Regions from separate parts of the Caulobacter sp. GW821-FHT10A10 genome, predicted to be linked through region 2. Evidence: predicted binding sites of a transcription regulator. Region 2 holds the regulator's gene; the other holds the start of a gene.
What was found. Region 2 encodes LexA, which represses DNA repair genes until DNA is damaged. Its sites were predicted from a motif close to ATGTTCNCNANNTGTTCT; they were not measured.

Region 1: a site for LexA is predicted at 3,168-3,185, ahead of dinB (DNA polymerase IV). Genes of this name have one in related genera too.

Annotation. Positions count from the first base shown of each region.
Region 1 covers NZ_JBWKNV010000003.1:118,078-125,896, forward strand. The annotation lists gene AC07NS_RS09805 (DsbA family oxidoreductase) at 1-515, shown strand, start outside; gene AC07NS_RS09810 (hypothetical protein) at 554-1,552, opposite strand; gene AC07NS_RS09815 (DUF3768 domain-containing protein) at 2,294-2,626, opposite strand; gene dinB (DNA polymerase IV) at 3,209-4,288, shown strand; gene AC07NS_RS09825 (alpha-ketoglutarate-dependent dioxygenase AlkB) at 4,297-4,899, shown strand; gene AC07NS_RS09830 (hypothetical protein) at 5,104-5,289, shown strand; gene AC07NS_RS09835 (sigma-70 family RNA polymerase sigma factor) at 5,286-5,873, opposite strand; gene AC07NS_RS09840 (antirestriction protein ArdA) at 6,109-6,639, opposite strand; gene AC07NS_RS09845 (hypothetical protein) at 7,275-7,547, shown strand; gene AC07NS_RS09850 (hypothetical protein) at 7,540-7,689, shown strand; gene AC07NS_RS09855 (hypothetical protein) at 7,720-7,819, shown strand, end outside.
Region 2 covers NZ_JBWKNV010000008.1:263,090-270,908, reverse strand. The annotation lists gene AC07NS_RS21920 (multicopper oxidase family protein) at 1-638, opposite strand, end outside; gene AC07NS_RS21915 (hypothetical protein) at 742-948, opposite strand; gene AC07NS_RS21910 (anthranilate synthase component II) at 1,113-1,709, shown strand; gene trpD (anthranilate phosphoribosyltransferase) at 1,725-2,753, shown strand; gene trpC (indole-3-glycerol phosphate synthase TrpC) at 2,750-3,538, shown strand; gene lepB (signal peptidase I) at 3,625-4,410, shown strand; gene lexA (transcriptional repressor LexA) at 4,715-5,422, shown strand; gene AC07NS_RS21885 (bifunctional helix-turn-helix transcriptional regulator/GNAT family N-acetyltransferase) at 5,564-6,487, shown strand; gene AC07NS_RS21880 (TonB family protein) at 6,609-6,989, shown strand; gene AC07NS_RS21875 (isocitrate lyase/PEP mutase family protein) at 6,990-7,748, opposite strand; gene AC07NS_RS21870 (ComEC/Rec2 family competence protein) at 7,802-7,819, opposite strand, start outside.

The sequences.
Region 1 (7,819 bases), on a different contig from region 2:
TCGAGCTCAACCCGAACATGCCGCCCGAGGGCGAGAACATCGTCGAGCACGTGGGCAGGAAGTATGGCGCCACCCGCGAGCAGTCGGACGCCAATCGCCAAGCGATCCGCGACCGGGCCGCCGCCGTCGGCTTCACCATGGCCACCGACGAGAACAGCCGCATCTACAACACCTTCGACGCCCACCGCCTGCTACACTGGGCGGGCGAGGTCGGGGACCAGACGGCGCTCAAAAAGGCCCTGTTCGAAGCCTACTTCACCGACAACCAGGACCCTTCAGACCATGAGACCCTGGTCCGGGCCGCAATGAAGGCGGGCCTGGACCCGCACGCGGCCCACGAGGTCCTGACCTCGGGCCGCTACGCCCAGGAGGTCCGCCAGGCCGAGCGCGCGTGGCAGGCGGCCGGAATCAGTTCGGTGCCGGCGGTGGTGATCAACGACCGGCACCTGATCTCGGGCGGACAGCCGGCTGAGTATTTCGAGCAGGCCCTGCGCCAGATCGCGGCGGAGGCTTAAATCAGCATCCTGCCGAAGCCAAACCGGCCAGCCATCCATCAAGGTTGCGATTGACCCAGGCTATCGGCGGGTAGTCGGTTAGGGCGGACAACTTCTCGGGTCAGCCCCTTCATCAGCGCAGCGAGATGGAGCAAAAGCTCATCGTCCTCTCGACTGGAGTAGGGCGATACCAGTGAGCCGTGCATGACCGCATTGCGAACTTTGCCCCACGCCTTGATCTGCTCCTTGCTTACGACGCCCCGGATTTCCAATTGATCGAGAACATACTTCGGCGTCGTCTCAGCCGTGCGATGAACCGCGCTTACCGCAACACCGCGTAGATGCTTCTCTGCAGCGGTCGATGCCGGCCACTGACCGATATGCGCCACCAGAGAAGCTATACCCGCGGTGTGAGCATCGGGGCGCGCGGTTCCACGCGGCGTTAGCAAACGGACCAGGCCTTCAATGCTGCTGGCGAAGGTCAGGGCCCACACCCAACGCGACCCATGCGAGGCCTGGATCACCTCCTCGTAGAGACGGGTGATCGTATTGGCTTCCCAATTGGGGCGTCCTTCGCTGTCGCGATCATTGGCAATGTAACTTAGTAGCTGGCCGTATAGGGTCCAGAAGGCGTCCCTGTCGGTGAGGTTATCAAGATCCCAGAGCGCGCCCCAATCGGAGTCCTTGGACCATGCTGGCGAGGGGCGTTGGGCGATCATCGCGCCGCCGTTCGGAAACGCTCGCGCGACCAGACGCGGAAAGGCGAGCTGACCAAAGAGAATGCGGAGAGGCTCGCCGAGCCAATTTTCCGCGTAGGTCAGCGGCAAGACTCCCCCGCCGGGCGTTGAAATCGACAGAACGTCTCGATCCGGGTCGAAACGAAAGGTGACCTGTTCACCAAGGACAGAAAGGCGATAAATCGGCTCACGCCCGCCCTCGGCCAAGGTCGTGGAAACAAAACGTCTCAAGAGCAGAGCGACCCGATGATTTCGGGGGATCAGGAACTCGACTTCTGTCGCTCCCGATACGCTAGAGGGAGCCGACGGGTCGTCCGTCATTAAACCCTGGCACTCTCCGTGGAGGGTCCAAGCCCCCTCTCCTTCAGCGCTAAAGCGCACTTTCGGAATAGTCCAACCGGCGTTGTAGGATCTGCCCTCGTCATCCTCAACAAGCAAGCGACAGCGCAAGAGACCATCGTATGGATCAGATTCGTGCTTTCGTACCTGTAGCAGGGCGTAGGCGGGATCAGCCGGCATGCCCGTTAACGTATATTCGAACGTTTGGGAGGTCGGGCAGCGTAGCTCGCCGGCGCCCACGATAATCGGGGGATCGAAATCACTTGCGATAAGCTCCATGCGGGCAAATCGCAGCGTTTGAGGGAAAGGCGCCATCCAACGCCAAGCTTCAAGTAACGACAATCACGGCCCCTTCAGCGGCTTGTCGCCTCGTAGGCGCGAACCGCCTCTCCGATCGACGTGACTCCTTTACCAGCGCCTCTCGCATCTTGGCCTGGAGACATCAATCTCCACCCAGAGGAGAATCCAGGCGAATTCGCGTGGCTTCGCCCGTGCCAAGAACTCGGCCTGCTGGAGAGAAGCCCCTGAAAACCTTGGACCGTCGAAGGTAGAGGACCAAACCCGGCCCCAGCAACGGCTCCTACGTACCTGCCTTGAAACGAAAAGCGGCCGATCCCCAAAGGATCGGCCGCCCCGGCCAGGGCACGCTTGCCCGGCCCTCCTCGTCTCGTTCACGCGCCGCCAAAGCCCGCCGCGCCCAACGGGCGCGGCGGGCTCGGCCTTCTAGTATTCCTCGGCGAGCATCAGGGTCAGCACCCGCTTGGTGACGGCCGGATCGGCCGGATCGGGCGAGGCCATGCAGAGGTCGAGGTCATAGTAGTCGATCTTCCAGATGAGCCGCTCGGCCCCAAGATCGAACGCGCCGAAATCGCGCTCGCCGTAAGGGTCGTCCCCCTCCGGAAAGTGGTCGAAGGCGGTCACGGCGGCGACGGCCTTGGCCAGATCGGCCTTGGACAAGGCCTGGACGCCGCTCGTCAGCACCCAGCCCGCGCCGGGCTCGGCGCGGCACGCGTCGTTCAGCGCCGCGATCGCGGCGGTATGGTCATCCTCGGTCATTGAAGCCTCCTTGGGCTGTCGGGGTTCGAGCGCAAAAGGCGCGCTCGAACCCGGCGCCCGTCGGCGAGACCTGGGTGTGCAAGCGGAGGGGCGGCTTCGCGGGGACCCGGCTGCAGGGCCCGCAAGGGACCGAAGCTGGGCGGAAGCCGATCCGAAGCGCGCCGAGGGCGGAGCCCTAAGCCCCGCTGGGCGCAGAGCGCCCAAGACAAAGAAGGAGCCGCGGAGCGCCTCGACCAGGGAGACGGGCGAGAGCCCGCCGCCGCGGCCGCGGCCTGAAGATTACTGCGCGCTCGCCTGCGAGGGCTCATGACCAATGAAGCCGGCAAGGAGACCGCGCAAAGCGCGCGTCGGAACGTCCGCGTCGAGCGGCCGGCGGCGACCCAAAGTCGCCCGCCAGGTGGCGCGCCCGTAGGAGAGCCGAAAGGCTCGGGACCGAGCGTGACCGCCGGCCGCTCTCCCCATGGGGTGGAGCGCGGCGCGAAAGCGCCGCGCGGGAACCCCGCCCCATGCTGCCCAAGTCACGATGCCTGCAAGCGCCAACAAGTTCCCATTTCGTTCTCAATCGGCTAGACTGACCTGGTGATGGAGTCGTCGCCGCGCAAAATCATCCATATCGACATGGACGCCTTCTTCGCGTCGGTGGAGCAACGTGATGACCCGGCCCTGCGCGGCCGGCCGGTGGTGGTCGGATCGCCCGCGGCGCGCGGCGTGATCGCCGCGGCCAGCTACGAGGCGCGAAAGTTCGGGGTGCGCTCGGCCATGCCGTCGAGCACGGCGCTGCGCAAGTGCCCGCAGCTGGTCTTCGTCCCCCACCGCTTCGAGGTCTATCGGGCGGTCTCCCACCAGATCCACGAGATCTTCGCCGACTACGCCGACCTCATAGAGCCGCTGTCGCTGGACGAGGCCTATCTCGACGTCACCGGCGACAAGGCCGGCGTCGCCACGGCGACCCAGACCGCCAGGATCATCCGCGAGCGTATCCGCGCCGAGACGGGCCTGACCGCTTCGGCCGGGATCTCCTACAACAAGTTCCTGGCCAAGATGGCCAGCGACCAGAACAAGCCCGACGGCCAGTTCCTGGTGGCGCCAGGCCAGGGCGAGGCCTTCGTCCAGACCCTGCCGATCGGCCGCTTCCACGGCGTGGGCGAGGTCACCGCCGCCAAGATGAAGGGCCTGGGCATCCACACCGGCGAGGATCTCAATCGCCAGTCGCTGGCCTTCCTGCAGGAGCATTTTGGCAAGTCGGGTCCTTGGTTCTACGGCATCGCCCGCGGCGTCGACGAGCGGCCGGTCAATCCGGACCGTGAGCGCAAGTCGTCGGGGTCGGAAACGACCTTCGCCGCCGACCTGGCTGACACCGGCGCCATCGAGGCCGAAATCGCCGCCCTGGCCGACAGGGTCTTTGCCTGGTGCCAGAAGACCAGCGCCTTTGGCCGCACCGCGACGGTCAAAATCAAGTATGCCGACTTCGAGCAGGCCACGCGCCGGCGCTCGCTGTCGGGGGCGATCGTCGAGCAGGAAACCCTGCGGCGCCTCTGCCTGGATCTCGTCCGTTCGGCCTTTCCGTTGCGTGCCAGCGTTCGCCTGCTGGGCGTGACCGTCTCCAACTTCGACGCCGCGGCCGCGGCCGCCACGGCCCGACAGGCCGCCCTGCCCGTCTGAGGCTTAGGATGACGTCCCATCAACCCAGCCTTTTCGCCCCAGAGGATCTCGCCGTCGCCCCGCCGCGCCAGGCCGGTCCCGAAGGGCTCGTCTACCAGGATGAGCTGATCACCCGTGACGAGGAGCGCGATCTTGCCGGCGCGATCGCCGCCCTGCCCTTCGCGCCGTTCCAGTTTCACGGCTACGAGGGCAATCGCCGGGTGGTTTCGTTCGGCTGGGCCTATGACTTCGCCCGTCAGGTGCTGGAGCCGGCGGCCCCGATCCCCGACTTCCTCTTGCCGCTGCGGGCCAAGGTCGCGAGGCTCGCCGGGCGAGCGCCGGAGGATTTCCAGCAGGCCCTGGCCATCGAATATGCGCCGGGCGCTGGCATCGGCTGGCACCGCGACCGTCCCCAGTTTGAGATCATCGCCGGGGTGTCGCTCCTGGCCTCCTGCCCCTTCCGCTTTCGCCGCCCTTCAGGCCAAGGCTGGGAGCGGTTCACGCTGCGGCCTGAGCCGCGCTCGGCCTACATCCTGGGCGGCCCCGCGCGCGAGGCCTGGGAGCATTCGATCCCCCCGGTGGAGGCCCTGCGCTACTCGGTGACCTTTCGCACCTTTCGCAAGCGCGGCTGACCGAGCAGCCATTTGATCAGGCCTCGCCTTGGCCGGGAACCAGTTCAGGCCGGCGCGGTTCTATAGCCGTCCAGGCAGCGCCATTCGTGGTCCTGCCGACACCAAGCGGCCCGGCTTTACGCCCCCCCGACTGACGCCGGGCCGCACTTTCCTTCTTCCGGACACGTTGCGTCGCGCCAGTCCGCTGACGACATTGGCGATGCGATGCGCACACCCGACGATCTGGATCACGAGGCCGAGCGTCTGCGGCTCGAAGCCGAGGGCGAGACCGATCCTAAGCGGGCCCTTGGCCTTCAGCGCATGCGGCGCAGTTCAACGCAACTGGCCGCCATCCTCCGCGATCTGGCGGCGGGCGGCTCGCGGACGCCTGGTGAAGACGAAGCCGCCTAGGCGACCTGACGGCCGCCGCGCAGCGCGTCCAGCTGGCCAAGGATAGCGGCCATCGGTCCGGCCGCCGGCGCGACATAGCCCTCGCTGTCGAGGCCGTCAGCCAGAATCGCCGCCAGCGCGGCGCGGGCGCGGCTGACCCGGCTCTTGATGGTGCCGACCGCCACGCCGACGATCTCGGCGACTTCCTCGTAGGGCAGTCCGCCGGCGCCGACCATGATCAGGGCCTCGCGCTGCTCTGTGGGCAGCAGCGCCATGGCGCGGCGAACATCGTCGAGCTCCAGCACCGCATGAGGATCGTCATAGGCCTTGAGCGTGCGCTCGGCTTGTTCCTGGTCGAGCGGCTGCTGGCGCCAGGAGCGGCGCTTTTCCGAATAGAACTGGTTGCGCAGGATCATGAAGGCCCAGGCCTTGATGTTGGTCCCCAGCTGGAAGCTGGCGCGCGCCTGCCAGGCCTTGGCCAGGGCGTCCTGGACGAGGTCGTCAGCAGCGGCGGCGTCGCCGCACAGCGAGCGGGCGAAGGCGCGCATGTGGGGGATGACCGGGATCAGAGCGGCGCGGAAAGCCTCGTCTGCGTGGTCGGTCATGGTCTGTCTCCGTCAAGCGCTCGGAGGCTTAACGGGGCTGATCGGCATTTGGCTCCACGGAGAGTTCGCCAGGCGACGGAACTCACTCACCGAACGACCGCCAGAGCGCTCGCGAACCGTGCTCTTCGCCCGTTGGCCGGTCGCCTCCTTGCCCTCAGCGCCGGCGCCCAAAGCGCCGGCGCGCGCGGCCACCGGCCACGCCGCCCTGACCTCCCAGCCGCGTCAAGCCCTTGGCCTACCGCGCGCTGAAGACGTGCACCTCGCCTTGGTCGGCGGCGATGGTGAAGACGTCGCCATTGATCGCGACGTCCCGGGCCATGGCCTCGTAATCGATGTAGAGGCGCAAGGCCTTAGGGATCTCGATGGTCTCTTCGGTCAGCATCTGGACATAGTCGGCGAGGCTGGAAAACCGGCCATGATAGCCGTCTTCCAAGGCCTCCTCGGCCTGGTCGAGATCGCCATTGAAGTGGTCCAGCACCAAGGCCCCCAGCGTCCCGCGCTCGCGCAGGAAGGCGGCGATCGCCACCACCTTGGCCATCGGCATATATTCGCCGATCTCCACCCCACCAAAGTCCTCATAGTCGTGGACCGCGTACTCTTCGCCCCCCGGCTGCGGCGAGGCGGCCAGCATCAAAGCCACCGCCTCCAGCACGGCCTCTTGGTCATCCTCCACCTTGATCCAGGCGCCATGCAGCTGGCCGCAATTGTAGGCGGCCAGACAGGCGACATAGATGCGAGGCTCAAGGATTTCAGCAGCTTGTCCCATGGTCCTCATCCTTAAAGACAGGGGTTCGTCATCGAACCCTTGCCCGTCGGCGAGACCGGGGTGCAAGCGGAGGCGCCGGCTTCGCGGGGACCCGGCTGCAGGGCCTTAAAGGTCCGAAGCTGGGCGGAAGCCGGTTCGAAGCGCGCCGGGGGCGGAGCCCCAAGTCCACCCGGGCGCGGAGCGCCAAAACAGAGAAGGGCCGCGGCAGCGGCGGGAAAGACGGATGCGCGCGCGCGTCAGCGCGCGCTCATGACGAATGAAGCCGGCAAGGAGACCGCGCAAAGCGCGTGTCGGAACGTCCGCGTCGAGCGGCCGGCGGCGACCCCACTCTTCGCTTAAGGGGTCGCCCGCCAGGCGGCGCGCCCGTAGGAGAGCCGAAAGGCTCGGGACCGAGCGTGACCGCCGGCCGCTCTCCGTATCGGGTGAAGCCGGGCGCGAAAGCGCCCGGCGGGAGCCCCGGGTGGCCGAGCACAACGCCTCAAGGTCGCAGGATCGCGATCTCGCCGCAAACGCGCATTGCGAGCACTCGTGCGAAATGAGAACAATGCCGGAACATTCTGGAGCTTCCCATGCCCCCCAACCGCGCCGATCCGCGCGCGCGCCCTCGCGCGCCAAGGGCGCCAACGGCACCAAGGGTGCCTCGCGTCTTTCTGCGCACAATCGCCCGCCTTACGCGCATCGCGGTCGAGGAAGGCTACGGGGCCTCCCAAACCCGCCGCACGCTAAACTACCATCTCCATACCGTCGGCGGCCTCAAGGGCCCGGCCGACTTTGTCGATCCCAAATACGTCCCCGACTTCGAGGGCGACGTGGCCTGGTTCGAGATGGAGAAGGTCGAGCGCGGCGGCGAGCATCGCTGGCCCTGGTGGCGGGCCGTGCGCCAGGTGGAGCCGCCCGCCGATGCCTGAAGCCAACACCAGCCACGACCCTTTGCATTCGCTTGGGTTTCACGGATGCGGCGCGCTGGCCGAGTCGATCGATCCACTGAAAACGCGCGTCGCGGTCGGCCTGGCCCTGGGCGGGAATCGTCCTGCCCAGCATGGTCGTTAACCATCGAAGCCGGTCGGGAGGACCACGAAGATGACGATGATCTGGGGCGCCCTGCGCCAAGCCGCCGATCGCCGCGGCGGCCCCGATGACGACGCCGTCGTCATCGACGGTCAGCGGTTCATCAGCCTGC
Region 2 (7,819 bases):
CCGTGGACGTGCGGGTGGTACCAGAAGGTGCCGGCCGGGTGGTCGCCGGGGATGTTGTACTCGTACTCGTAGGTGAAGGTCGGATTGGGCGGCAGCTGGCGCAGGACGTTGTCGCTGATCCCCGCCGGGCTGACCCACAGGCCGTGGCTGTGCAGGTTGGTGGTGTTGAAGCAGTGCGGCTCGTTGATGTCCTCGGGGTGGCCGGGGCAGTTGGCCTCGGCCGGCAGCAGGTTGCGAATCTTGACCCGCACCGTCTGGCCAGGACGCGACACCAGGGCCGGCGCAACGTAGGGCCGGCCCGGCTCCGACGGATGCAGGCGGTCCTGATAGGCCCGCAGTTCGACGTCGTCGAAGGCGCCCTCGTACTTGTCCTTGCCGACCTGTTTGCCGCTGTTGGGGTTCCAGATCTTGGCCTTCAGCAGGACGATGTCGAGATTGGCCTCGACCTCGTCGCCCTTGGGCGGCGGGGCCGGCACGGCGCCGAACAGTTTCAGCGGCGTTTCGGGCGGGCCTTCGCCCGGCGCGATCGTGGTGAGGATCGGCGGGTCGGAGACCGGAGCCGCCTGGCGGGCCAAGGCCGTTCCGGCCGGCAGGGCGAGGGCCAGAGCCGCTCCGCCCAAGAGTCCGAGTTGTCGCATGTGCACCCCCGTGCATCCCAAAGATGCGGGAGGGTGATTTGATATCTGCGGTGGATCAAGCCGGATTCACAACCTTGGGAACCCATTTTGAGCGGCCTGCGGCCTAGTCGCCCAGGCGCTCCTTCGGCAGGTGCTGGGTGACGGCCGGCGGGGCCAGGACCATCACGGCCGCGAAGCTGACGGCGGCGCTGGCCGCGAAGGCCGCGGCCATCAGGACCGGCATGATCCGCTGACGCCGGCGCGGCGCGCGCAGCAGGGCGCGGGCGTAGGACAGGGCGGCGGTGTCGAGGGCGGAATCAGCGACGGACATGCGGGAAATCATGCCCGATCGCGCCCCGGTGGCAACGGCCCGACGGCGCGGCCGTTCGCCGCTGGCTGAAACATGCTTTGAGGGGGAAACAGAAAAACTCTCTCCGTAAAGGGATGACGCGCCGCCCCTGCCCGGACTAGAAGCGAGGCCTGAAAGGCGGCGTCATGATCCTGGTCATCGATAACTACGACAGCTTCACCTACAACCTCGTGCATTACCTGAACGAGCTGGGGGCGGAGACGCTCGTCCATCGCAACGACGACCTGACGGTGCAGGAGGCCCTGGGCCTGAAGCCGCAGGCGGTTCTGCTGTCGCCGGGCCCCAAGGCCCCCGACCAGGCCGGCATCTGCCTGCCGCTGCTGCGCGGCGCGCCCGACGACCTGGCCATCCTGGGCGTCTGCCTTGGGCACCAGGCCATCGGCCAAGCGTATGGCGGCGAGGTGGTGCGGGCCAAGGAGGTCATGCACGGCAAGACCAGCCCGATCCGCCACGCCAACAAGGGCATCTTCAAGGACCTGCCCGACCCGTTCACCGCCACCCGCTATCACAGCCTGGCCGTGCGCCGCGAAGACCTGCCGGCCGAGCTGGAGGTCACCGCCTGGACCGCCGACGGCGAGATCATGGGCGTGCAGCACAAGACCCGTCCCGTGCACGGCGTGCAGTTCCACCCCGAATCCATCGCCACCGAGGGCGGCCACCAGCTGCTGGCCAACTTCCTCGACCTGGCTGGCGTGCGCCGCGACGCCCAGATCTGGGTCTAGGACGGGGCTAGAGACATGTCCGACGCCTTCAAGCCCCTGCTGGCCAAGCTGGCCGACGGCCAGACCCTTTCGGAAGACGACGCCGAGGTCTTCTTCAGCGCCTGCCTGCGCGGCGAGCCCACCCCGGCCCAGGTGGCCGCCGCGGTCACCGCCATGCGCCTGCGCGGCGAGACCGTGGGCGAGATCGCCGCCTGCGCCCGCGCCATGCGCCGCGCCGCCGTGCATCTGGAACACCCCTATGACGTCGTCGATGTCTGCGGCACCGGCGGCGACGGCCTCCACACCCTGAACATCTCCACCGCCGTGGGCTTCGTGGCCGCCGGCGGCGGGCTGAAGGTCGCCAAGCACGGCAACCGCGCTGTGACCAGCAAGTCGGGCACCGCCGACGTGCTGGCGGCCCTGGGCGTCAATATCGACGCGACGCTGACGCAGCAGCGCGCCGCGCTGGACAGCGCCGGCATCTGCTTCCTGTTCGCCCAGTCGCACCACGGGGCGATGAAGCACGTGGCGCCGATCCGCCAGCAGCTGGGCTTCCGCACCATCTTCAACCTGCTGGGTCCGCTGACCAATCCGGCCGGCGCCAAGCGGCAGGTAGTCGGGGTTTCGGCGCCGCGCTTCGTCGAGCCGATCGCTCGTGCGCTGGGCGCCCTGGGCGCCGAACGCGCCTGGTCGGTGCACGGCGGCGGCATGGACGAGCTGACCATCACCGGCGAGACCGAGGTGGCCGAATGGCGCGAGGGGGCGATCCGCCTCTTCACCATCACGCCCGAGGCCGTGGGCCTGCAGCGCGCCTCGCTGGCCGAGATCACCGGCGGCGACCCGGCCTTCAACGCCGCGGCCCTGACCCGCCTGCTCGACGGCGAGACCGGCGCCTATCGCGACATCGTGCTGCTCAACGCCGCCGCCGCCTTCCTGGTGGCCGACAAGGTCGAGACCCTGCGCGAAGGCGTGGAGCTGGCCGGAGCCGTGCTCGACGACGGCCGCGCCAAGGCCGCCCTCGCCGGCCTCGTGGCCGCTACCAACGCCGAACCTGTGACCGCATGACCGACATTCTCGCCAAGATCGCCGACTACAAGCGCGAGGACGTCGCCGGCCGGAAGGCCGTGCGCTCGCAAGGCGACGTGGACGCCGCCGCCAAGACCGCTTCGGCGCCGCGCGGCTTCAAGGCGGCGCTGGAGGCCAAACACGCGCCGGGGAAGCTTTCCCTGATCGCCGAGATCAAGAAGGCCTCGCCTTCGAAGGGCCTGATCCGCGCCGACTTCGATCCGCCGGTGCTGGCGAAAGCCTATGAGGACGGCGGCGCGGCCTGTCTCTCGGTGCTGACCGACGGCCCGAGCTTCCAGGGCGCCGACGAGTATCTGGTGGCCGCCCGGGCGGCGACCGCCCTGCCCTGCATCCGCAAGGACTTCCTGGTCGACCCGTGGCAGGTGGCTGAGAGCCGCGCCCTGGGCGCCGACGCCATCCTGGTGATCCTGGCGATGATCGACGACGCCCTGGCGGCCGAGCTGATGGCCGAGGCCGCGCGCCTTGGCATGGACGCCCTGGTCGAGGTGCACGACGAGGCCGAGACTGAGCGCGCCGGCAAGCTGGGCGCCACCCTGTTCGGGGTCAACAACCGCGACCTCAAGAGCTTCGTGGTCGATCTGGCCGTGACCGAGCGCCTGGCCCAGCTGGCGCCGGCCGGCTCGCTGCTGGTCACCGAGAGCGGCCTTTTCACCCATGCCGACGTAGTGCGGATGGAAGCCTGCGGGGCCACGGCCATGCTGGTCGGCGAAAGCCTGATGCGCCAGGCCGACGTCACGGCCGCCACGCGCGAGCTGATCGGCTAGACTTCCCGTAACGGCGCTCGGCCACGTTTCGGCCAAGCTCGCGCTTCTCAATGCCCCTCGGTGTTCGACATCGAGGGGCTTTTCGCATGACCGCCGGCAAGACGTCGCTTCGTACCCATCTGATCGAATGGGCCAAGACCCTGGCGCTGACGGCGGCCATCGTGGTCGTGCCGAGCACCGTGCTGTGCCAGCCGTTCCTGATCCCGTCCGGCTCGATGGAGCCGACCCTGCTGATCGGCGACCGCATCCTCGTGAACAAGTTCGCCTATGGCTGGAGCCGCCACTCGGCGCCGTTCAGCCCGCAGATCGGCCATGGCCGGCTGATGGGCCGCGAGCCCGCGCGCGGCGACGTGGTGGTGTTCAAGAAACCGGGCGATGGCCGCACCGACGTGATCAAGCGCCTGATCGGCCTGCCCGGCGACGAGTTGCAGGTGGTGGACGGGGTGCTGCGCATCAACGGCGCGCCAGTGGCTCTGCGGCCGCTGGGGACGCGGATGGAGGACACGCCGTTCGGCGTGCTGCCGACCGAGCACTTCGCCGAGACCCTGCCGGGTGGCGGGACCCACCTGATCAACAGCTACGGCCCGCGCACGGCGGCCGGCAACACCGCGGTCTATCGCGTGCCGGAGGGCTGCTACTTCGTGATGGGCGACAACCGCGACAACTCGCTCGACAGCCGCTTCGACCCGGGCCCGATCCCGCCCGGCCAGGCTCGCTGCGCCTGGAACCCGGCCGTGGACGCCAATCTGCCCGCGCAGATCGGTATGGGCTTCGTGCCGTTCGAGAACCTGGTCGGCCGGGCCGAGATGGTGGTGTTCTCGTGGGAAAGCGGCGCCGGCCCGCGATGGAATCGGTCTTTCCAGCGGCTGTGAATCAGGGGCCGCGGGCCGGGAATCGCGGTATCGGCGGTGATATTCTCGGCGCTTCGGGCGCGGCGCGATCGCACCGTCTACGGAAAATCACGGCTCGGTTCGTCTTCGCGGCCCTGCGCGACCGACTGAGAACGGCGGACTTATCCGGCGTAAAATCAGTCGCTTAGGACGCAGGTCCTGACATGGGCGCTGCAAGCAAATTGGCAGAACGCCGGTCGCTGTAATTCACTTGACCTTAACCAAGAACACCTAGAGAACACTCGAAAGGTTTGCGGTTTGTTCCGCGACGACTTGCGAGGCCGTCATGCTCACCCGCAAGCAGCACGAGCTGCTGATGTTCATCCACGAACGGATCAAGGAGACCGGCGTCTCCCCCTCCTTCGACGAGATGAAGGAGGCCCTGGACCTGGCGTCGAAGTCGGGCATCCACCGGCTGATCACGGCCCTGGAAGAGCGCGGCTTCATCCGTCGCCTAGCCCACCGGGCCCGGGCGCTGGAGGTGGTGAAGCTGCCGCAGCAGGCCACGACGGCCGCCCCGCCCAAGGGCCGAGGCGCGTTCCGGCCGCAGGTGCTGGAAGGCGGCGGCCCCGCTCCTTCGGCCCCTGCCCCGACCCTGCCGGTCGCCAACGACAGCCGCGAGCTGCCGATCCTGGGCCGCATCGCCGCCGGCACGCCGATCGACGCCATCCAGCACGAACGCGACCGCCTGCCGGTGCCCGAGACCATGCTGGGCGGCGGCGAGCACTACGTCCTCGAGGTGCAGGGGGACTCGATGATCGAGGCCGGCATCCTCGACGGCGACTATGTGATCATCAAGAAGGGCGACACGGCCAACAGCGGCGAGATCGTCGTCGCCCTGGTCGGCGAGGAAGCCACGCTGAAGCGCCTGCGCAAGAAAGGCGGCTCGATCGCCCTGGAAGCGGCCAACCCCAAGTACGAGACCCGCATCTTCGGCCCCGACCAGGTCGAGGTGCAGGGCAAGCTGGTGGGCCTGATCCGTCGTTATCACTGACGGCGACAGCCTGAAGGCCGGGATTTCGAAGGGACGCGATCGGAAGGTCGCGTCCCTTTTCGTTGCGAGAAGCGCCCCTCACGCTTGTGTTGACTCAATCAACAAAACTCCAATATTGACGCGATCAACATTGGAGGCCGCATGACCGATCGCCACGACACCGACGTCGCCACCCTGCGGGCCTTCAACCGCGTCTACACAAGCCGCCTGGGCCTGCTGGACGCCAGCTATGACGGCAGCCCGTTCACGCTGAGCGAGGCGCGGGTCCTCTACGAACTGGCCAACCGGACCGATCCCGTGGCCGCCGACCTCGCCCGCGCCCTGCGCCTGGATCCGGCCCAGGTCAGCCGCACGATCAAGCGCTTCTCCGAGCGGGGCCTGGTCACGGCGCGCGAAAACCCGGCGCACGGCCGCCACCAGCTGCTGACCCTGACCGACGAGGGCCGCGCGACCTTCGCGGCTCTTGAGGCCAACACCCGGGCCAGCGTCGGCGCCCTGATCGAGGGGCTGCATCCGCTGCAGCGGGCGCGCCTGATCGAGGCGGCCGGCGCGATCAACGACGTGTTCGAGGGCGGCGCGCCGGAGGTGACGCTGCGGGCCCTGCGGCCTGGCGACCTGGGCCTCGTCGCCTCCCGCCAGCAGGCCCTCTACACGGCCGAGTACGGCTGGAACGGCGACTACGAGGCGCTGGTCGCGGGGATCCTGGCCGACTTCCACCACAACTTCGATCCTACCCGGGACGACGCCTGGATCGCGGAGGCCGGCGGCCGGATGGTCGGCTCGATCTTCCTGGTGCGCGGCGATGCGCCGGGCGTCGCCAAGCTGCGGCTGCTCTATGTGGAAGCGCAGGCGCGCGGACTGGGCGTGGGCGGACGGCTGGTCGAGGCCTGCGTGGCCCGCGCCCGCGCGCTCGGCTACCAACGGCTGGACCTCTGGACCGTCAGCGCCCTGACCGCCGCTCGTCGGCTCTATGAACGGGCGGGTTTCCAACTGGTCCGCGAAACGCCGGGCCGCCAGTTCGGCCACGACCTGGTCGACCAGATCTGGTCGCTGGAGCTCCTCTAGAGCGGGTCGAACCGCACCGATGACGGCGCAGGAGCGCGAACCTGGCAGGTCCGCGCCCTCGAACCTCACCCCCGAAGCGTCCTAGCCACGATCGACAACCAGAGAGGGGATGCCAGAGGGGATGACCGCGATGATCGGAGTGATGCTGGCCTTGGCGTTGCAAGCGCCGGCGGCCGAACCGCCGCTGACGCTCGCGGACATCGGGTTCCACGCCTCCAGCCAGCTCGGCGGCTTCTATCCCGATCGCGCCATGCGGGTTGGTAGGACTGGAGACGTCCAGGCGCGTTGCACGATCGCCAGCAAGGGCGTGTTGACGAACTGCGCCGTGCTGAACGTAACACCGTCAAACAGCCCCGAATTTGGTCTGGCCGCCCTCAAGCTGCTGGCCAGGCACGACGTGGACGCCGTCACGCGGGACGGACGGCCGACCGCCGGCCGCGATCTGCTGATCACGCTCGAATACCGCATCCGTCGCGGCGCTCCGGACATCACTGTCCGCTGATCAGCGATCCAGACCGGCCAGTTCCTTGGCCGCCGCGTCGAAACCGGCCCAGGCGGCCGCCGCCAGGGCCGCGCCGGTGCTGGCGCGGCGCACGCCCAGGCCCGGCAGGTCGGCGAGCTTCATGTCGGGTCCCCACAGCAGCACGTTGACCGGCCTGGGCGCCACGGCCGCGACGATGGCGGCGATGTCGTCGTACTTCGTCACGCCCGGCGCGTAGAGGCAGTCGGCGCCGGCGTCGGCATAGGCCTTGAGCCGTTCGATGGTCGGGGCGAGGTCGTCGCGACCGATCAGGAAGCCTTCGGTGCGGCCGACCAGGATCACGTCCTGGCCCGAGGCGTCGATGGCGGCGCGGGCGGCGGCGATGCGGGCGACCGCGTCTGGCAGCTCGTAGAGATCCTTGCCGATACGGTCCTCGATCGAGAGGCCGGCGACGCCGGTCTCGACGGCGCGGGCGACATTGGCGGCGACGCCTTCGGGCGCGTCGGCGAAACCGGCCTCGAAGTCGGCGTTGACCGGCAGGTCGGTGGCGGCGACCAGCGCGCGCAGATGCTCGAGCACCTCATCGACCGTGACCTCACCGTCGGCGCGGCCCCAGGACCAGGCCATGCCGGCGCTGGTCGAGGCCAGGGCCTTGAAGCCCAGCTTCCGCAGCCGGACCGCGCCGCCGGCGTCCCACGGATTGGGCAGGACGAAGAAGCCGTCGGCGTGCAGGGCGCGGAAGGCGGCGCGGCGGGCGGCGAAGTTGGCGGCGTCGGTCATCGGTAGTCCTTCACTCGAGAAAGCAGAGGGCCGGCTACACCGGTCAGCTGGCGTTATCCGCCCGGTTCTTG